One region of the Variovorax sp. FW305-3-2-15-B-LB1 genome, then DNA from elsewhere that is predicted to be linked to it. Evidence: predicted binding sites of a transcription regulator. Region 1 holds the regulator's gene; each other region holds the start of a gene.
What was found. The regulator LexA, encoded in region 1, represses DNA repair genes until DNA is damaged. The targets are predictions, from matches to a motif close to ACTGTATNNNNATACAGT.
Positions count from the first base shown of each region.

Region 1 (5,241 bases):
GCACTTCGAACCCTCGCCGGCGTTCTTCGCCGCCCTCGACGCGAAGCTATCATCGCTCGATGGATACCAAGCTGCTTGAACTGCTCGTCTGCCCCGTCACCAAGGGCCCGCTGACCTGGAACGCCGAGAAGCAGGAGCTCTGCTCGCGCAGCGCGCGTCTGGCCTACCCGGTGCGCGACGGCATCCCGGTGCTGCTCGAGAACGAGGCCCGCACGCTGTCCGACGAAGAGCTGGGCCTGTGAGTTTCACTGTTCTGGTGCCGGCCCGGCTGGCTTCGACGCGACTTCCCAATAAACCGCTGGCCGACATCGCCGGACTGCCGATGGTCGTGCGCGTAGCGCAACGTGCCCGCCAGTCCAGCGCCGCCCGCGTGGTGGTGGCCGGCGACGACGCCACCATCATCGACGCCTGCAAGGCGCACGGCGTCGAGGCCCTGCTCACCCGCCAGGACCACCCCAGCGGCACCGACCGGCTGGCCGAAGCCTGCGAGCAGCTCGGACTCGACGGCGACGCGATCGTCGTCAACGTGCAGGGCGACGAACCGCTGATCGACCCCGCGCTGATCGACGCCGTTGCCGCCACGCTCGCCGCGCGCCCGCAGGCCGCGATGAGCACCGCCGTCCACGCGATCGACTCGCTGGCCGACTTCATGAACCCGAACGTGGTGAAGGCCGTGCTCGACGCACAAGGCCATGCGCTGTACTTCAGCCGCGCGCCGATCCCCTGGTGGCGCGACGGCTCGTCGGGCGGCGCGGCGCCGTCTGTGCTGCCCAGCCCCGCACCGCTGCGCCACATCGGCATCTACGGCTATCGCGCAGGCTTCGTGCGGCAATTTCCGTTGCTGTCGCCCGCCCCTGTCGAAGCCACCGAGGCGCTCGAACAGTTGCGTGCGCTGTGGCACGGACACCGCATCGCGGTGCATGTGAGCGATGTGGCACCGGGCCCCGGGATCGACACGCCCGAAGACCTGGCACGCGTGCGCGCCGTCTTCGCGGCCGGCTCGCCTGCGTGAGCTGCAGGCCGCCCCGAGGGAGACGGCGGCAATTTGTCACGGGGACGCATGCTATCCTCGATGCAATTCCGCCTCGGCGCGCCTGAGGGTGCGCATGGGGCGCGACACAAAATCTAAGAACCTTCCGAGGACACCATGAGACTTATTTTGCTGGGCGCGCCCGGAGCAGGCAAAGGCACGCAAGCGACCTTCATCTGCCAGAAATACGGCATCCCCCAAATCTCGACCGGCGACATGTTGCGCGCCGCGGTCAAGGCAGGCACCCCCCTCGGGCTGCAGGCCAAGACGATCATGGATTCGGGTGCACTGGTCAGCGACGACCTGATCATCAACCTCGTGAAGGAACGCATCGCGCAGCCCGACTGCAACGGCGGTTTCCTGTTCGACGGCTTCCCGCGCACCATTCCACAGGCCGACGCCATGAAGGCGGCCGGCGTCAAGCTCGACTACGTGCTCGAGATCGACGTGCCCTTCGGCGACATCATCGAACGCATGAGCGGCCGCCGCTCGCACCCGGCCTCGGGCCGCACCTACCACGTCAAGTTCAATCCGCCGAAGGTGGAAGGCAAGGACGACGTGACCGGTGAAGAGCTGATCCAGCGCGAAGACGACAAGGAAGAGACCGTGCGCAAGCGGCTCGACGTCTACAGCCAGCAGACCCGTCCGCTGGTCGACTACTACTCGGCCTGGGCCAAGACCGACCCGGCCGCCGCGCCGAAGTACCGCGCCATCCAGGGCGTGGGCACGGTCGACGAGATCAAGCAGCGCGCGCTTGCCGCACTGAACAGCTGATTCAGCGGCTGATTCGTCAGCCTCTTTCTCCTAGCCGCCCTCCGCCTCCGGCAGGGCGGCCACTCCCAAGAGTTCCAGCACCAGCGTAACCCGCGCCTTCACCGGCGTGAGTGCGCCCGCATCCCGCAGCCCGTCACCGGGTTTCGGCAGGATGCGTCCGTTCGCGCAGCGCGTGGCGCGCAGTACCGCCACGCCGCCGTCCTGCGCCTTCAGCGCCGCGGCTTCCAGCGCGTGGTGCACGGTGCCGTTGCCGGTCGTGGCCACGACCAGGCCGCGCAAGGGCTCCGCCGACGGGAGGAGCAACGCCTCCACGATCGCACCGCTCGCGCCCGCGTGGCTCATGACAATCTCGACGCGGGGCCACGGCTTCGACACGGCCGTCAGCCGCGCCGCATCGAACGGCGCTCCCTGCGGCCACGCACGCACGCGCCGCACTTCGCCCTCTTCCACGTAGCCGACCGGCCCCGCGTCGCCCGACGCGAAGGCATCAAGGCGGTAGGTGTGCACCTTCTGCACATCGAGGCCGCTGTGGATCGTGCCCGCGCACACCACCGTCACGCCCTGCGCGCCCGGTGTCGAGGCCACGGCAAGCGCGTCGCGCACGTTCTGCGGGCCATCGGGCGACAGGGCCGTCGCCGGGCGCATCGCGCAGGTCAGCACCACCGGCTTGGCCGGTGCCAGCACGGCGTGCAGGAAGAAGGCCGTCTCCTCCAGCGTGTCGGTGCCGTGCGTGACCACGATGCCCGCCACGTCAGGCTGCGCCAGCCAGTGCGCGCAGCGCGCGGCCAGCTGGCGCCAGGTGTCGGCGTCCATGTCCTTGCTGTCGAGCTGCGCCACCTGCTCCGCCACCAGCGTCACGCCGGCCGGCGCCTCGATGCCGCCCAGCAGGTCCGCCACGCCCACCTGTCCGGCGGTGTAGCCGATGTTGTCGCCGCTGCTGGCGGCCTTGCCGGCAATGGTGCCGCCGGTGCCCAGCACCACCACGCGGCGCGTCTCGGACGAAGAGGAATGAGTCATGGCTTGTCAACTTTTGAAAACTGGTTAAAAATACAGGTACTGGATATCTAGCCAGTGCCGCAAGGAAACCACTATGCAGTTCGCAGTGAAGCTTACCGCCCGCCAGCAGCAGATCCTGGACCTGATCCAGGGCGCCATCGCACGCACCGGTGCGCCGCCCACGCGCGCCGAAATCGCCAACGAGCTGGGCTTCAAGTCGGCCAACGCCGCCGAGGAGCACCTGCAGGCCCTGGCCCGCAAGGGCGTGATCGAACTCGTCAGCGGCACCTCGCGCGGCATCCGCCTCAAGGGCGATGCGCTGCGCTCGCTCCACGAAACGCGCCACCGCGAAGGCAACCAGTTCTCGCTCTCGCTGCCCGGCATGGCCCAGCTCGCGCTGCCGCTCATCGGCCGCGTGGCGGCGGGTTCGCCCATCCTTGCGCAAGAGCACGTCGACCAGACCTACTACGTCGAGAACACGCTCTTCCAGCGCCAACCCGACTACCTGCTCAAGGTGCGCGGCATGTCGATGCGCGACGCCGGCATCATGGACGGCGACCTGCTCGCCGTGCAGGCCACCAAGGAAGCGCGCAACGGCCAGATCGTGGTGGCACGCCTGGGCGAAGAAGTCACCGTGAAGCGCCTGAAGCGCAACAAGCAGGTGATCGAGCTGCACGCCGAGAACCCCGACTACCCGACCATCATCGTCCAGCCCGGCGAGCCCTTCGAGATCGAAGGCCTCGCGGTCGGCCTCATCCGCAACACGATGCTGATGTAGCCCCGGGCCTGCTGCCCACACGCAGCACCTCATCCGGCCGCGACAGGTGGCGGGCGTATGGCGCGAAGTCGCCATCACCCTGTCGTGGCCGATTCAAGAAATCCTGCCTGTGTTCAACCTCATACTTTTTTGGAGTTCACATGGGAATCGCCCTCCTCGCCATCGCCGACCTCTGGTCGCCCCTGCAATCGCTGGCCACCCGCTGGATGCCCGCCCGCCGCCCGTCGCATGGTGAGAGCGGCGACGCTGCCGCCGGCCTTCGCTATGTGGCCATTCGCCCGGCCTGCACGGCGCGCCCCGCTGGCGGTTCCGCACCTGTCAGTTCGCCATCCGCCGCCGCAGCGCCCGCCCGTCCGCTGCGCGTGGTCCGCGTGGTCGACCGCCAAGGCACGCAGCGCGGCTGCGCCAACCGGGTCGTGATTTCCGGCCGCATGGCCGACGTGTGCGCCGAACTCGACCGGCTCGCCGCACTGGAAGCCGCAGAAGCCGGCAGCGGCGCGCCCCGCCCCAGCCACCTGCACTGAGAAGGTGCGAACGAGCCCGTCGTGCCTGCGCACCCCGCACGCGCACAGCGGATTCACCCCTAACGGTCTGAAACAGGCCTCCCGGGCGCCATCTGGCGCGGGGTATCCAAACGTTCACACGTGCGACGCGCCGATGCTGCGAGGCACAATGGCATGCCATGAACATTGTGATCCTCGACGACTACCAGGACGCCGTGCGCAAGCTGCAGTGCGCTGCCAAGCTGGACGCTTACGCCGCCAAGGTCTACACCAACACGGTCAAGGGCATCGGCCAACTGTCGGTTCGCCTCAAGGATGCGGACGTCATCGTGCTCATCCGCGAGCGCAGCCAGATCTCCCGCCAGCTGATCGAGAAGCTGCCCAAGCTCAAGCTGATTTCCCAGACCGGTCGCGTCGGCGGCCACATCGACGTCACGGCCTGCACCGAACGCGGTGTGGCGGTGGCCGAGGGCTCGGGCTCGCCGCAGGCGCCCGCCGAACTCACCTGGGCGCTGATCATGGCGGCCATGCGCCGCCTGCCGCAGTACATCAGCAACCTCAAGCACGGGGCCTGGCAGCAGTCGGGCCTCAAGTCGGCATCGATGCCGCCGAATTTCGGCGTGGGCTCGGTGCTCAAGGGCAAGACGCTGTGCATCTGGGGCTACGGCCGCATCGGCCAGCTGGTGGCCCGCTACGGGCAGGCCTTCGGCATGCAGGTCGTGATCTGGGGCCGCGAGGCCAGCTGCGCCAAGGCGCGCTCCGACGGCTTCCAGGTGGCGCAGAACCGCCACGAATTCTTTGCCGCCGCCGACGTGCTGTCGGTGCACCTGCGGCTCAACGAGGACACCCAGGGCCTCGTCAAGCTCGAAGACCTCTCGCGCATGAAGCCGACGGCGCTGTTCGTCAACACCTCGCGCGCCGAGCTGGTCGAAGCCGATGCCCTGCTGGCCGCGCTCAACCGCGGCCGCCCCGGGCTGGCGGCCATCGACGTGTTCGAGAGCGAGCCGCCGCTGCAAGGCCATGCGCTGCTGCGCCTCGAAAACTGCATCTGCACGCCGCACATCGGCTACGTCGAGCAGGAAAGCTACGAAAGCTACTTCGGCCAGGCGTTCGACAACGTCGTGAGCTTCATCAAGGGCAACCCCACGAACATCGTGAAC
Region 1 is NZ_JBYSZY010000003.1:127,632-132,872, forward strand. Features, by position in the region: gene lpxK (tetraacyldisaccharide 4'-kinase) at 1-79, shown strand, start outside; gene AC3WQR_RS03245 (Trm112 family protein) at 60-242, shown strand; gene kdsB (3-deoxy-manno-octulosonate cytidylyltransferase) at 239-1,012, shown strand; gene adk (adenylate kinase) at 1,148-1,804, shown strand; gene AC3WQR_RS03260 (asparaginase) at 1,835-2,821, opposite strand; gene lexA (transcriptional repressor LexA) at 2,895-3,578, shown strand; gene AC3WQR_RS03270 (hypothetical protein) at 3,719-4,102, shown strand; gene AC3WQR_RS03275 (D-2-hydroxyacid dehydrogenase family protein) at 4,261-5,241, shown strand, end outside.

Region 2 (5,241 bases), on a different contig from region 1:
TCGGCCCGCTGGCCTACACGATCGAGAACGCGCTGGCGGTGTCGCAGGCGAGCATGACCGGCACGTGGTCCAACACCGACAGCAGCCCGAGCCTGGGCGTGACGGTGCAGGTCGATGGCCAGGGCGTGTTCACTGGCAGCACGAGCGGCGTGCAGATCGGCCAGTGCACGCTCTCGGGCACTGTCGCCCTGGCGCAGCCCGGCTCGGCCAAGAACATGTACAGCCTCACGCTGAAGGCCGTGAATGCCGCCACGGCCAGCACCAACGACTGCAAGCTCACCCCCGCCGCCACCGGCAGCTATGCCGGGCCGGCCATCATCGGGCTGGTGCCGGCGGGCGTGTACGACAGCAACGGCTACTTCCGCAGCCTCATGTTCCTGATCCGTTCGAACACCGGCGCCACGCTGCTCGTCAACCTGCGCAAGCAGCCCTGACGGCATTTCGCGCGGGCAGGGCACGCTCAACCGGGAATCTTCTCGAGGCAGTAGCCCAGCCCGCGCACCGTCGCGATGCGCACCGGTCCCTTCTCGATCTTCTTGCGCAGGCGGTGGATGTAGACCTCGATGGCGTTGATGCTCACCTCTTCGCCCCATTCGCACAGCCGGTCCACCAGCTGGTCCTTGCTGACCAGCCGGCCGGCGCGCTGCAGCAGCACCTCGAGCAGGCCCAGTTCGCGCGCCGACAGCTCGATCATCTTGCCGTCGATGGTCGCCACGCGGCCGGCCTGGTCGTAGACCAGCGGGCCGTGGCGGATCGCGTTGCTGGTGGCACCCATGCCGCGCCGCGTGAGGGCGCGCACGCGCGCCTCGAGCTCCTGCAGGCTGAAGGGCTTGGCCATGTAGTCGTCGGCGCCGTGGTCCAGGCCCTTCACGCGCTCTTCCACGCTGTCGGCCGCCGTGAGCACCAGCACCGGCAGCTGCGAGCCGCGTGCGCGCAGGCGCTTGAGGATCTCGATGCCGTGCAGGCTGGGCAGCCCGAGGTCGAGGATCAGCAGGTCGAACTCGCTGTGGGTCATGAGCGCGGTGTCGGCCTGCGAGCCGTTGGCCACGTGATCGACCGCCGCGCCCGAGGTGCGCAGGCTGCGCAGCAGGGCATCGGCCAGCACCTGGTCGTCTTCGGCAATCAGTATTCGCATGAGCCACCTCCGGCGGATTCAGGCGCCATGCCGGCGCAGTTCACATTTGTCTCAACGCGAGTCTAGCCCGCTGTATAGGCTTCGAGTCCGATGGTTACCACGGTGGCGATCTCGTCGCCCACGCTGGCGCGGAACTCGCGCTCGGTCTGCGTCACGGCGCGGCGGAAGGCGTCCAGCCAGGCCAGCCCGTCGGCCGTGAAGAGCACGCGTCGCGCGCGCGCATCGAGCGGGTCGGGGCCGCGCGTGACCAGCCCCCAGGCCTCGCACTGGTCGACCAGCGTGCCCATGGCCTGCTTGGTCATGCCGGCGCGCTCGGCCAGTTCGGTCAGGCGCGAGCCCTCGCGCGCCAGGTGCCGCGTGATGTGGATGTGCGCCGCGCTCACCTGCGCGCGCGCTGCGAGGTTCGACAGCGCCAGCGGCACGTCGATGTCGTGCGCCATGAGCGCCAGCACGCGCTCGTCGAAGCGGCGCATCGCATGGCCCAGCAGGCGGCCCAGGTGGGTCTGGCGCCAGGCGTCGGGATCGGTGGGAAAGGCGGGGTCGGCCATGGCTTCAGATGGTAAGGCAAACTGACTTTAAAGTGGGTTTGCGAAACGCCATGAGCCCCTACACTACTGTTCAAGCATCCAGCCTGTGGTTAAAAGCAGATGGATGAATCCCGACACAAACCGTTGATATTCAAGGAGATTTCCACATGGACGCAGTCGTCAAGGGCGCAAGCATCTCGGTCGCCAACAGTGAAAAGGCCAAGGCCCTGCAGGCCGCGCTGGCCCAGATCGAAAAGCAGTTCGGCAAGGGCACGATCATGCGCCTGGGCGAAGGCGAGGCGCTGGAAGACATCCAGGTGGTCTCCACCGGCTCGCTGGGCCTGGACATCGCCCTGGGCGTCGGCGGCCTGCCGCGCGGCCGCGTCGTTGAAATCTACGGCCCGGAATCCTCGGGCAAGACCACGCTCACGCTGCAGGTGATCGCCTCCATGCAGAAGCAGGCCGGCACCTGCGCCTTCGTCGACGCCGAGCACGCCCTCGACGTGCAGTACGCCCAGAAGCTCGGCGTGAACCTGTCCGACCTGCTGATCAGCCAGCCCGACACCGGCGAACAAGCGCTCGAAATCGTCGACTCGCTGGTGCGCTCGGGTGCCGTCGACCTGATCGTGGTCGACTCGGTCGCCGCGCTCACGCCCAAGGCTGAAATCGAAGGCGAAATGGGCGACTCGCTGCCCGGCCTGCAGGCCCGCCTCATGAGCCAGGCGCTGCGCAAGCTCACGGCCACGATCAAGAAGACCAACTGCATGGTCATCTTCATCAACCAGATCCGCATGAAGATCGGCGTGATGTTCGGCTCGCCCGAAACCACCACCGGCGGCAATGCGCTGAAGTTCTACGCCTCGGTGCGCCTGGACATCCGCCGCATCGGCACCATCAAGAAGGGCGACGAAGCCATCGGCAACGAAACCAAGGTGAAGGTGGTGAAGAACAAGGTCAGCCCTCCGTTCAAGACGGCCGAGTTCGACATCCTGTTCGGTGAAGGCATCAGCCGCGAGGGCGAGATCATCGACATGGGCGTGAACGCCAAGATCATCGACAAGTCGGGCGCCTGGTACGCCTACAACGGCGAGAAGATCGGCCAGGGCCGCGACAACGCCCGCGAGTTCCTGCGCGAGAACCCCGACCTGTCGCGCGAGATCGAGAACAAGGTGCGCGAGTCGCTGGGCATCCCGCTGCTCGCGGCCGATGCCGGCAGCGAACCCGAGAAGGCCGAGAAGCCCGCCAAGGCCTCGAAGGCCGACAAGGCGGCGGAGTAAGTTCGATAAGGCGGCCTTCGCGTGTTGCGTGGGCCGCCTGAGCGACCCACCACCCCCGAATGGCCTTCAGCGCCCCCTCCCTCAAAGGCCGCGCCCTGCGCCTCCTGAGCCAGCGCGAGCATTCGCGCGCGGAGCTGGAGCGCAAGCTGGCCAAGCACGAGGAAGAGCCCGGCACGCTGGCGAAGGCGCTCGACGAGCTGGCGGCCAAGGACTTCATCAGCGAGCCGCGCGTCGTCGCCTCGGTGCTGCACCAGCGTGCTGCCCGCTCGGGCGCCTTGCGTGTGAAGCAGGAACTGCAGGCCAAGGGCATCGCGCCCGAAGCCATCGCGCAGGCGGTGGCCGGCTTGCAAGAAACGGAAGTCGAGCGCGCCACGGCCCTGTGGCGCCGCCGCTTCGACGCGCCGCCCGCCGATGCGAAGGAGCGCGCGAAACAGATGCGATTCCTGATGGCGCGCGGTTTCTCGGGCGCCGTCGTGTCCAAGGTGCTCAGGAGCGACTTCGATGACACAAGCGACGACCCCAACGGCGAATGAAGGCGACGCGGCCCTGTCCCGCGTCATCACGCAGCGCGTGCACTGCGAATGGCGCGACGCCTATGCGCTCGCCTCCGACCCGAAGCGATTGCCCGACTGGGCCAGCGGCCTCGCGAAGAGCGCGCTGGTGCCGCATGGCGACCACTGGATCGTGCGCACGCCCGAAAGCGGCGAGGCCCGCATGCGCTTTGCGCCGCCCAACGACCTGGGCGTGCTCGACCACTGGGTGGCGCCCGAAGGTGTGCCCGAGGTCTACCTGCCGTTTCGCGTGATCGGCGTGGCGCCCGGCGTGTGCGAGCTGCAGTTCACGCTGCTGCGCCAGCCGCACATGGACGACGCGGCCTTTGCGCGCGATGCCGGATGGATCGCGCGCGACCTGCAGGCTCTGCGCCGCCTGCTCGAGGCGGGCTGAGCCCGGCCTGGCTTACTCGGTGGCCGTGACGTCGTCGGCCAGCGGGTTCTCGGCCTTGTACGCGGCGATGTCGCGCACGTTCTTCTGTACCGCCACCGCGCCGAACAGGCTCAGCAGGAAGGCCATGGCGTAGAAGCCCTTTTCGCTCGCGGCCAGCGAGGCGTTGAACAGGCCCACGGCCAGCAGGCCCACCGACAGCAGCAGCGAGACCCAGCACAGGCCGAAGTAGATGCCGGTGACCGAGATGCCCTCGAGCCGGTCGCGCACCGTCTTTTGCAGCGACACGGCCGAGAACAGGCCGTACATGAGGATGGTGAAGTAGTAGCCCTTCTCGTTGAGCTGCATCGCGGCATTCCACAGCCCGAGCAGGTACACGATGGCGCCGATGATCAGCGCGGCCCAGGATGCGGCGACGAATGCGCCGGTCGGTTTCTGAAACTTGACGGTTCCCATGACGATCCTCCTCGTTGTTGTGTGGCGCGATTATGGTGCGGGAAGGCGGTGGCATGATCGCCAGCGACCGGCCTCTCAGGAGGCGGCTTTCCAAAAAAACCGGAGGAACCCTTCATGTCGTCGCCACCCGCCCACCCGCAGTCCCTCGTTCGCACCGGCGCCAAGGCCGGCTTCGCCTTCGCCGGCTCGGCCATCAAGGGCGCGCTGATCGGCCTGTTTCTCGGCGGCGGCGTGTTCTTCTACTACCTGAGCCAGCTGCAGGGCCCGGGCATCCCGGCGGCGCGCGCCGGTGGCGCGGGCGCCATCCTGGCGCTGATCATGTCGCCGCCGCTGCTGGTGGCCGTGCTGCTGTCGCTGTTCGTCGGTGTGTACTTCCTGCTCGGCGTGCAGCGGGGCCGCGCCCGCGCGATGCAGCACCTGGTCGCGGCGCGCGGCGAGGCCGTGTCGCAGCGGCTGGGCGACGCGATCGCGGGCCGCATCGAAGCCATGCCGCGCACCCACGGCGGCCTGCAGCGCGTGGCCGACTGGCTCTCGCCCGACGCCCTGTGCCAGCAGCTCGCCCCGGTGCTCGGCGAAGGCCGGGCCGTGCGCGCGGTGGTCGGCTTCGTGCTGGGCCGCCTGCCCCTGAGCGACATGCTGGCCGAGTGGCAGCAGGAGCGTGCCGCGCACGGTGCGACGACGCCGGCGACGGGCGAAGACCCTGCCCTGCGCGCCCTGCTCACGCGTCGCATCCACGAGGTGTTGCAGGAGATGGCGACGCCCTCGCGCAAGCTCTTCTACATCGCGCTGGCGGCGCAGGCCGTCCTCTTGGGCATAGGGCTGTGGCTCGTGCGCTGAGCCCGACCGTCTTCGTTGGTCTTGAGGCGCGTGGCCGCCCTCGCGTTGACGCCTCGGCGACAATCAG
Region 2 is NZ_JBYSZY010000038.1:354-5,594, forward strand. Features, by position in the region: partial or broken gene AC3WQR_RS21400 (hypothetical protein) at 1-434, shown strand, start outside; gene AC3WQR_RS21405 (response regulator transcription factor) at 461-1,135, opposite strand; gene AC3WQR_RS21410 (MarR family winged helix-turn-helix transcriptional regulator) at 1,198-1,683, opposite strand; gene recA (recombinase RecA) at 1,830-2,939, shown strand; gene recX (recombination regulator RecX) at 2,999-3,472, shown strand; gene AC3WQR_RS21425 (polyketide cyclase) at 3,441-3,884, shown strand; gene yiaA (inner membrane protein YiaA) at 3,897-4,337, opposite strand; gene AC3WQR_RS21435 (hypothetical protein) at 4,452-5,174, shown strand.
Region 2: the regulator LexA is predicted to act here: its motif matches at 1,749-1,766, upstream of recA (recombinase RecA).

Region 3 (5,241 bases), on a different contig from region 1:
CGGCGCCAGATCGCCCGCATCGAAGCCCTGTCCACCTCGCACGACCTGGTGCACGACGGCGTGCGCGTGCGCTGGCGCCGCTTCGGCACCGACACGACGAAGCCGCCCATCGTGCTGCTGCACGGCGGCCACGGCAGCTGGATGCACTGGCTGCGCAACGCCGAGGCGCTGTCGGCGCAGCGCACGCTGCTCCTGCCCGACATGCCCGGCTTTCACGATTCCGACGCGCTGCCGCGCGTGGCGCCCGGCGACGACGCGCTGGTGCCGCTTCTGGCCGCGCTCGGCGGCACGCTCGATGCGCTCATCGGCGCCGGCACGCCCATCGACCTGGGCGGTTTCTCGTTCGGCGGGCTCACCGCCGCGCGCTTCGCGGTGCGGCGCGGCGCCATCCGCCGGCTGGCGCTGATGGGCAGCGGCGGCCATGGCACCTTGCGCCGCATGACAGTCGAGATGATCAACTGGCGCGCCGCCCCCGACCGCGAGACCGAGCGCGCCGCGCTCATGCACAACCTGGGCGCGCTGATGCTGCACGACCCGGCCGCCATCGACCCGCTGGCCTTCGAGATCCACGACCTCTCGTGCCACGGCACGCGCTTTCGCAGCAAGGAGGTGTCGCTCTCGGGCGGGCTGCAGGCCGCGATCGACGCGCTGGGCGTGCCGACGCTGCTGCTGTGGGGCGAGTTCGACGTCACCGCCGATTCGCGTCCGCTGGTGGCGCAACTGGCCAGCGAAGGCCCGGGCCGCGAAGGCGTGGTGATCGACGGCGCGGGGCACTGGGTGCAGTACGAGCGCGCCGACGAGGTCAACGCGCAGCTGCTGCGCTTCCTGGGCTGAAGCGGTTCAGCCTCAGCGCAGGTAGCGCCCGTCGGCCTTGAGCATCGACAGTTCCGAGAAGGTCAGCCCGCGGTGCTCGCCGGGCCGGTACGACACGGCGATGCCGCCGAGGTCCAGCGTCTTGAACGACTCCAGGCCCTTCTGCAGCGACTCGGGCGTGGGGTTGGCGCCCGCGCGCTTCAGGCCTTCGACCATGACCTTGGCCGTGACGTAGCCCTCCAGGCTGGCGTAGCTGAACTCGGTCATGCCGATCTTCTTCATCGCCGCCTGGTACTCGGCAATCACCGGCATCGCGCTGTTCCACGGGTAGGGCACGACCTGCGAGATGACCACGCCGGCCGCGTCCTTCTTGATGTCCTGGAACAGCTTCTGTCCGTTCAGGAAAGAGAACGAATAGAACGCCGTCTCGCCGCCGGTCGCGCGGTAGGCCGCGATGAACTTCGCCGCCACGTCGTTGGTGGCCGACAGCACCACGGCCTTGGGCTTGAGCTTGGCCAGCTCGGCGGCGCGCTCGGCCGCGTCGGAACCGTCGTTCTTGATGGCCACGCTGCCGACCATCTTGTCGCCGCGTTCGGCAATGAACTTCTGCGTGCTCTCCATCGCCGAGCGCGCGCCGGGGTTGTCGTTGTGCGCGAAGGCGATGCGCGACAGGCCGATGGTGAACAGGTGGTTCACGATGCGGCTGTATTCCTCGTCGAAGCTGATGCGCACCGGAAAACCGAACTCGCTGAACTTCACCACCGGGCCCGCGCCCGTGTACGGGCCGACGACGGGAATCTTCAGCTCGTTGGCCGCCTTCAGCGCGCCGACCGCCGACGAGGTGCCGATGGGCATCAGCACGCCCACCGCGCCGTCGCGCGCGAAGGTCTTGACGTTCTCGGCGCCCTTGGCGGGGTCGTAGGCGTCGTCGAGCTGGCGCAGCTCGACCGGCCGGCCGTTGACGCCGCCGCTCGCGTTCAGCGCGGTGAACATGGCACGGATGCCCACCAGCGGCTCGGTCGACAGCGACGCGAGCGGGCCGGTCTGCACGTAGGTCTGGCCGATCAGGAGCGGCTTGGCGGGCTGGGCCGAGGCGGGCACCCCTGCGAAGACGAGCGCGGCGAGGGCCAGAAACCGCAGGTGAATCTTTTTGTGTCTCATGGTCACTAATTGTTAATAAACCGATCTTAAGGCGCGGGCCTTCGCAGGTAAATCGATCGCTGGTTGCGACCTGGGAAATACTGTATAAAAATACAGTTAACAACTGCAATCATGGGCCTCCCTTTCCTCGACTCCTTTTCCACCGCCGCGGGCCGCGGCGTCTGGCACGCCGACGAACTCGGCCTGGCCGACGCGCAGGTCGTGGCCACCGGGCATGCCGCGCTCGACGCCGAGCTGCCCGGCGGCGGCTGGCCCGTGGGCGCGATGACGGAGCTGCTGCAGGCCACGCCCGAGGCCCATGTCTGGCGCCTGCTGCTGCCCGCGCTGGCGCAGGCCGTGGAAGCGCGCGGCGGGCCGGTGGTGCTGGTCGGCGCGCCCTACGAGCCTTGCGGCACCGCGCTGGCGGCGCAGGGGCTGCCGGTGGAGGCGCTGATGTGCGTGCGCAGCGACGCCCCGGCCGCGCGGCTGTGGGCCTGCGAGCAGGCGCTGCGCTGCGCCGAGATCGCCGCCGTCGTCGCCTGGCTGCCGCAGGCCCGCGTGGGCGAGCTGCGGCGGCTGCAGCTGGCGGCCGCGCAGCACGAGGTGCTGCTGTTCGTGTTCCGGCCCGAGTCGGTGGCGCTGTCGGCCTCGCCCGCGCGCCTGCGCCTGCGCGCCGAGCGCTGCCCGGACGATCCGGCGCAGATCGCGCTGCACCTGCTCAAGCGCCGGGGGCCGCCGCTGGCCGCGCCGGTGCGGGTGCCGGCGCGCAACGCCCGCATGAGCGCGCTGCTGGCCGCCGCCCGCGTGCGGCGCCAGCTGCGCCTGCAGCCGCCCGTGGCACCGGCCGCCGCGCCGTCGGCCACGGTGGTGCGCATCGACGCATGGAAAGGAGGCCCGGATGCACTGGATCGCCTTGCAGTGGTCGTCTGAGTCCGAAGAAGCCGACGCCCCCGACATGCCCCCGCCCGAGGCCCTGGGCTGGTGGGCGCTGCAGTTCACGCCGCACGCCGCCTGGCAGGACGAGGCGCTGATGCTCGAGGTCTCGGCCTGCGAACGCCTGTGGGGCGGTCGCGCGCCGCTGATGCGCCAGCTGCTGGCCCTCAACCCCGCGCCCGACGCGCGCATGCGCGGCGCGCAGGGCGCCACCAGCCTGATCGCGCTGGCGCGGCTGCGCCTGTTCGCGCGCAACGAACACCGGCCCGCCGAGGTGCCGGCCGGCCTGCCGCTGGACACGCTGACGGCCGCGCAGGGCCACCTCGACCTGCTCGCGCGCCTGGGCTGCCGCACCTGGGGCGAGGTGGCGGCATTGCCGCGCGGCGGGCTGGCGCGGCGTTTCGGCGCCGGGCTGCGCGAGGCGCTCGACATCGCCTGGGGCCTGCGCCCCGAAACCCACGCCTGGCTCACGCTGCCTGACGTGTTCGAGCAGAAGCTCGAACTGCCCGCGCTGGCCGAGACCGGGCCCGAACTCATGTGGTCGGCCAACCGCCTGCTCTCGGCGCTGCAGATCTGGCTGCGCGCGCGCCAGCGCGGCGCGCGTGCGCTCGAGCTGCAGTGGACGCTCGACCTGCGGCGCCTCAACGGCGTGACCCTGCCGCCGCACCAGCAGCTCACCGTGCGCACGGCAGAGCCCACGCAGGACATGGCGCACCTGCGCCGCCTGCTGTCCGAAAAACTCGCGCTCACCACGCTGGCCGCGCCCGCGAGCTGGCTGAAGCTGCGCACGCTTGAAACCGATCCGCTGGCCGGCGCCAGCACCAGCTTCCTGCCGGAAGACAACCGCAAGGGCGACAAGCTGCACGAGATGGTCGAACGGCTCAGCGTGCGGCTCGGCGCCGACCAGGTGGTGGTGCCGATCGCGCAGGCCGACCACCGGCCCGAGCGCCAGCAGCGGTGGCGGCCCGCGCTGCAGAAAGAGAAAACGCCTGCACCCGACAAGGCCCGCAAGGACGCCGCCTCGCAGCCCGATGCGATCTACCCGCCCTGGCTGCTGCCCGAGCCCTTGCGGCTCGAGATGGACGGCGAGCGCCCGTGCTACTGCGGGCCGCTGCGCAAGCTGGTCGGGCCGCAGCGCGTGGAGGCCGGCTGGTGGGGCGGAGAAGAAGACGGCGGCCAGCCCGCGATGCGCGACTACTACGTGGCCGAAAGCCCCGAGGCCGGCCTGGTGTGGATCTTTCGCGAGCGGCCCGCCACGCGCTTTTCGTCGGGCGAGGTGCGCTGGTACCTGCAAGGCTTCTATGCCTGACCTGAGCGGCAAGGAAGAGCGCAAGCGCCAGCCCGCCAAGGTGCATGTGCTGCCGCAGCGGCTGCGTCCGGCGCCGGGCCTGCCCGGCTATGCCGAGCTGCACTGCCTCACGAACTTCAGCTTCCAGCGCGGCGCGTCGACGCCCGAAGAGGTGGTCGAGCGCGCCTACCACCTCGGCTATGCGGCGCTGGCCATCACCGACGAATGCTCGGTGGCCGGCATCGTGCGCGCGCATGTCGCGTTGCGCGACCTGCCCGCCAAGCTGGACACCTACGAGCGCGAGCACCCGGACGAGCCGCCGATCCCGCGCCACCCCGAATTCCGGCTGCTGTTCGGCAGCGAGTTCCGCTTCGAGCGCTTCAAGCTCGTGGTGATCGCGAACGACACCGAGGGCTGGGGCAACCTCTGCGAGTTCATCACCGCCGCGCGCAACACCGAGCTGCCCAAGGGCGAGTACCGCGTCGATTGGGACACGAGCGACGTCGCCTCGCTGCAGCGCTGCCAGGTGCTTTTCGTGCCGCACCGTCCGCCGGGCGGCATGCCGGATGCGGCCACCGTGCAGGACGACCTGGCCGCCGCCAGGGCGCTGTACGGCGACAACCTCTGGCTGGCCGTGGAGCTGTTCAACGAACTCGACGACGACCTCTGGCTCGTCACGCTGATGCAGGCGGGCGAACAGGCAGGCGTGCCGCTGGTCGCGGCCGGCGATGTGCACATGCATGCGCGCGGCCGCAAGCCGTTGCACGACGTGCTCACGGCGGTGCGCGAAGGCCGCACGGTGGCCGAGTGCGGCTTCGCGCTGCAGTCGAACGCCGAGCGGCACCTGCGCCAGCGGGTGCGGCTGGCCGAGCTGTACCTGCCCGCGATGCTGGCGAACACGCTGGCGGTGGCGCAGCGGTGCCGCTTCGATCCCGAGGTGATCCGCGAGACCTACAAGTACCCGCTGGAGACCGTGGGCAGCAGCGAGACGGCGGCGCAGACGCTGGTGCGCAAGACGTGGGAGGGCGCGCGGGTGCGCTATCCCGACGGCATTCCGGAGAAGGTGC
Region 3 is NZ_JBYSZY010000013.1:42,751-47,991, reverse strand. Features, by position in the region: gene AC3WQR_RS10795 (alpha/beta fold hydrolase) at 1-834, shown strand, start outside; gene AC3WQR_RS10790 (ABC transporter substrate-binding protein) at 847-1,974, opposite strand; gene imuA (translesion DNA synthesis-associated protein ImuA) at 2,086-2,883, shown strand; gene AC3WQR_RS10780 (Y-family DNA polymerase) at 2,852-4,195, shown strand; gene AC3WQR_RS10775 (error-prone DNA polymerase) at 4,188-5,241, shown strand, end outside.
Region 3: the regulator LexA is predicted to act here: its motif matches at 2,054-2,071, upstream of imuA (translesion DNA synthesis-associated protein ImuA).

Region 4 (5,241 bases), on a different contig from region 1:
CCCGGACAACTTCATGTACACGCTGCTGGGCTGTGCCTCGGCCAAGTCGGCCAGCGGCAGCAACATCTCGAAGTTCTGCTATCAGCCCTACGAAGACCTCGTGGTGAAGGCCAAGAGCGCGACCAAACAGTCGGAGCGCGACGCGCTCTACAAGAAGGCGCAGGTCATCTTCAAGGAGCAGGCGCCGTGGTTCACCATCGCGCATGCGGTGCAGCTGAAGCCGGTGCGCAAGGAGGTCGTCGACTTCAAATTGAGCCCGTTCGGCCGCCACACGTTCTACGGCGTGGACATCAAGTAAGCCATGGTCGCTGCGCCCATCGCCATCGTCGCGGCCATGCACGAGGAGCTCAGTGCGCTCCTCGCGCGCATGCCCGACGAGCAGCGCGTGCGCGTGGCTGGCCGCGACTTCTGGGTCGGCCACCTGCAGGGCCAGCCCGTGGTCGCGGTGCTGTCGCGCATCGGCAAGGTCGCGGCGGCGGTCACGGCCACGGTGCTGCTCGAGCGCTTCGGCGTGCGGGCGATCGTGTTCACCGGCGTGGCGGGCGGACTGGCGCCGGGCGTGAACGTCGGTGACGTGGTCGTGGCGACCGAGCTGCTGCAGCACGACATGGACGCCTCGCCGATCTTTCCGAAGTACGAGGTGCCGCTGATGGGGCGTTCGCGCTTCGTGGCCGATGCGGCCATCGGCGATGCGCTGGCGGCGGTGGCCGAGGGCACGCTGCGCGATCCGGTGGGCCTGGTGGGGCAGAAGGCGGTCGATGAATTCCATCTGCGTGCACCGAGGGTGCATCGCGGCCTGCTGATCAGCGGCGACCGCTTCGTGTCGACCACCGCGGAGTGCGGGGCCCTGCAGCGTTCGCTGCCCGACGCACTCGCCGTCGAGATGGAAGGCGCTGCGATGGCGCAGGCTTGCCACGACTACGGCGTGCCCTTCGCGGCGCTGCGGACCATCTCGGACCGCGCCGACGATGCCGCGCACGGCGACTTCACGCGCTTCGTGGCCGAGGTGGCGAGCCGCTACAGCCTCGCGCTCGTCGACGCCTGGCTCGCCTCCCTGCCGCGCCGCGGCCTGAAGAACCCGCCTACGGCGCGAGCCGGCGCAGCTGCGGCAGGTCGCGCAGCAGCGGCGGGATCGACAGCGCCAGCAGCAGCGCGGCCAGCGGCACGACGCAGATGAAGCCCACGTGCTTGAAACCCAGCGCGCCCACGGCGCCGCCGAGCACGAACATCGCCACCAGCCCGCCGCAGCGACGCAGCCTGCTGCGGTCGTGACGCACCGGCAGCGGCGTGGACGGCGCGCGCCGGTTCCAGTAGAGCATCTTGCCCAGCTCGATCCCCACGTCGGTGATGTTGCCGGTCATGTGGGTGGTGCGCGTGCTGCCGCCCGAGGTCTTCGACGCCACGGCGTTCTGCAGGCCCATGATGAACGACAGCAGCAGCACCGTGAGCGGCACCGCGAACGGCGTGGCCCAGGTCAGCGTGATGGCGCCGGCGAGCCCGAACGGGAACATCAGCGCGGCCTCCAGCAGCAGCGGCAGCGCATACACGCCATGCAGCCGGTGCTGCCGCGCCCAGTTCACCAGCACCGCGCAGACCGCGGCGCCGCTCACGAACGCCAGGATCGCGCCCAGCGCGTTCAGCAGCAGCGTGAGGTTGCCCAGCACCATGCCGTCCGCCAGCTGCGAGGCGAAGCCGGTCATGTGCGAGGTGTACATGTGCAGCACGAGGAAGCCGCCCGCATTGATGGCGCCGGCGTTGAAGGCCAGCAGCAGTCCGAGCGCGGTGTTCGTCGACGGCGCGCGGTGGCGGTTGGTGAGGAAACGAAGTCTGCGCACGGGGCTCTCCAGGGGCAGCTGCCTGCCGACAGCCACTCTAGCACCCGATGCGCGGCGTTACTTGAGCCAGCCGCGCCGGCGGAAGTACCACATCGGCACCAGCGCGCTCGCGGCCATCAGCGCGATGGCGTAGGGGTAGCCCATGGCCCAGTCGAGCTCGGGCATGAACTTGAAGTTCATGCCGTAGATGCTCGCGATCAGCGTGGGCGGCAGCAGCGCGACGCTGGCCACCGAGAAGATCTTGATGGTCTTGTTCTGGTTGATGTTGATGAAACCGACGGTCGCATCCATCAGGAAGTTGATCTTGTCGAAGAGGAAGGCCGTGTGGTTGTCCAGCGATTCGATGTCGCGCAGGATCTGCCGCGCTTCCTCGAACTGCTCGGCGTTGAGCATCTTGCTGCGCATCATGAAGCTCACGGCGCGGCGCGTGTCCATCACGTTGCGGCGGATGCGGCCGTTCAAGTCTTCCTGCCGTGCGATGGCGCCGAGCACCTCGCCGGCCAGCTCGTCGCTGACGTTGCCCGACAGCACTTTCTTGCCCGCCACTTCGAGCTCGTCGTAGATGTTCTCCAGCGTGTCGGCCGAGTATTCGGCGTCGGCGTCGAAGAGCTTGAGCATCACTTCCTTCGCGTCTTCGATCAGTCCCGGCGCGCGGCGTGCGCGCATGCGCAGCAGGCGGAACACGGGCACGTCTTCGTCGTGGATCGAGAACAGCACGCCGCGGCTGCGCAGGTCGGTGTTGTGCTGGTTGAGGATGAAGGCGACGCGCACCGTGCGCGGGTCTTCGTCGTCGTCGATCAAAAAGTCGGAGCGGATGTGCAGCTCGCCGTTGTCTTCCTCGTAGAAGCGGGCCGATTCCTCGATGTCCTCGTCCATCGCGTCTTCGGGAATCGAGAGGCCGTAGTACTGCTTGATCCAGCGCTTTTCCTCGAGCGTGGGCGACTCGAGGTCGACCCAGATCGGCTGGAACTTGGAGAGCTCTTCGAGCGACTCGATCTCTTCCTGGACGAGGCGGCCGTTGGCGAGCGTAAAGATGTTGAGCATGGGCTCACTCCCGGGGGTGACTGAACGATGGGCGAGGGCGGGGCGCTTTCAATTCCCGCGGACCCGGCGTCAGTACATCACGCGCAGCGTCGCCAGGGAGTTGAAAGCTGCCGAGACGGGGCGGTTTCCAAGGGGAGTCTCCGGTTGCAGCGAGGCGCGATTATGTCACCGGCCACAGGGCGACAAGGCACTCGAACTGGACGGACATACAGTAAAGTCGTGCCCATGCAGACCCCTGCGTCCCCCGTTCTTTCCACCCCGCCGAAGACGCAAGCCGAGCGCCTGGCCGCGGCGCTTGCCGCGCTCAACGACGACCAGCGCGCGGCGGTCGAGCACGGCGTGGGCGCGGCGGTCGGCGCCGACCACCGGCCGCTGCTCGTGATCGCCGGTGCCGGCTCGGGCAAGACCAGCACGCTGGCGCACCGCGTGGCGCACCTGATCGCGGACGGGGTCGATCCGCAGCGCCTGCTGCTGCTCACCTTCTCGCGCCGCGCCGCGCAGGAAATGGAGCGCCGCGCAGGCCAGGTGCTGGCGCGCGTGCTGGGCCTGAAGTCGGAGCGCCCGCCGGCGCTGCCGTGGGCCGGCACCTTCCACGGCATCGGCGCGCGGCTGCTGCGCGAGTACGCCGCGCAGATCGGGTTGGACGAGAACTTCACCATCCACGACCGCGGCGACGCCGAAGACCTCATGGGGCTGGTGCGGCACGAGCTGGGCCTGTCGTCCACGGTCAACCGCTTCCCGCGCAAGGGCACCTGCCTGTCGATCTACTCGCGCTGCGTGAACACGCGCGCGCCGCTGGCCGCCGTGCTGAAGGACAGCTTTCCCTGGTGTGCCGAGTGGGAGGTTGAGCTCAAAACGCTCTTCGGCGCCTACGTCGAGGCCAAGCAGCAGCAGAACGTGCTCGACTACGACGACCTCTTGCTCTACTGGGCCGAGATGGTCGCCGAGCCCGCGCTGGCCGCGCACGTCGGCGCGCGCTTCGACCACGTGCTGGTCGACGAGTACCAGGACACCAACCTGCTGCAGGCCGAGATCCTGCGCGCGATGAAGCCCGACGGGCGTGGCGTGACGGTGGTGGGCGACGACGCGCAGTCGATCTACTCGTTCCGCGGCGCCACGGTGCGCAACATCCTCGACTTTCCCTCGCAGTTCTCGCAGGCCGCGCGCATCGTCACGCTGGAGCGCAACTACCGCTCGACGCAGCCGATCCTCGACGTGTCGAACCGCGTCATCGCGCAGGCCGCCGAGCGGCACGCCAAGACGCTGTGGACCGACAAGCCCTCGGCCGGCAAACCGGTGCTGGTGCTCGTGCCCGACGAGGCCGGGCAGGCGCGCTGGGTGGCCGACAAGATCCTGGCGCACCGCGAGGGCGGGCTGGCGCTGAAGTCGCAGGCGGTGCTGTTTCGCACTTCTTCGCACAGCGCGGCGCTCGAGCTGGAGCTGGCGCGGCGCAACATCCCGTTCGTGAAGTTCGGCGGGCTCAAGTTCCTCGAGGCCTCGCATGTGAAGGACCTGCTCGCGGTGCTGCGTTTCGCGCAGAACCCGCGCGGGCGCATGGCGGGCTTCCGGGTCACACAGCTCATTCCCGGCGTGGGCCCGGCCACCGGCACGCGCCTGCTCGACGCGATGGACCAGGCGGCCGACCCAGCCGCAGCCGTGCGCGACTTCGTGCCGCCGTCGGCCGCGCGCGAACAGTGGGCCGACTTTGCCCAGGCCTACGCCGCCTTGCGCGCGCCGTCGCTGCAGTGGCCGGCCGACGTCGAGGTGGCCATGCAGTGGTACCAGCCGCACCTGGAGCGGCTGTACGAAGACACCTCGGGCGTGCGGCGCGCCGACGTCGAGCAACTGGCGCGGCTGGCGGCCGGCTATGGCTCGCGCGAGCGCTTTCTCACCGAGCTCACGCTCGACCCGCCCGAGGCCACCAGCGACCGGCCCGGCCCGCCCTCGCTCGACGAGGACTACCTGATCCTGTCGACCATCCATTCGGCCAAGGGCCAGGAGTGGAACTCGGTGCACGTCATCAACGTGGTCGACGGCTGCATGCCGGCCGACGTGGCGCAGGGCGCGCACGAACTGGAAGAAGAGCGGCGCCTGCTCTACGTGGCGATGACGCGGGCCCGCGACCACCTGCACCTGGTGATGCCGCAGCGCTTCCACATCACGCAGCAGGCGGCGCGCGGCGACCGGCACCTGTACGCCAACCGCACCCGCTTCATCACCGAGTCCGACCTGGCGGGCTTCGAGCTGCAGACCTGGCCGCCGCCGCCGGTGCTGCCGCCCGCGGTGCCGCCGCCGGCCGCGGTGATCGACCTGCGCAACCGCATGCGCGCCGCCTGGCGCTGAACGGGCCGGCCCTTCGGGC
Region 4 is NZ_JBYSZY010000052.1:8,215-13,455, reverse strand. Features, by position in the region: gene AC3WQR_RS24960 (ABC transporter substrate-binding protein) at 1-298, shown strand, start outside; gene AC3WQR_RS24955 (5'-methylthioadenosine/adenosylhomocysteine nucleosidase) at 302-1,177, shown strand; gene AC3WQR_RS24950 (YoaK family protein) at 1,083-1,835, opposite strand; gene corA (magnesium/cobalt transporter CorA) at 1,893-2,879, opposite strand; gene AC3WQR_RS24940 (ATP-dependent helicase) at 3,105-5,222, shown strand.
Region 4: the regulator LexA is predicted to act here: its motif matches at 3,075-3,092, upstream of AC3WQR_RS24940 (ATP-dependent helicase).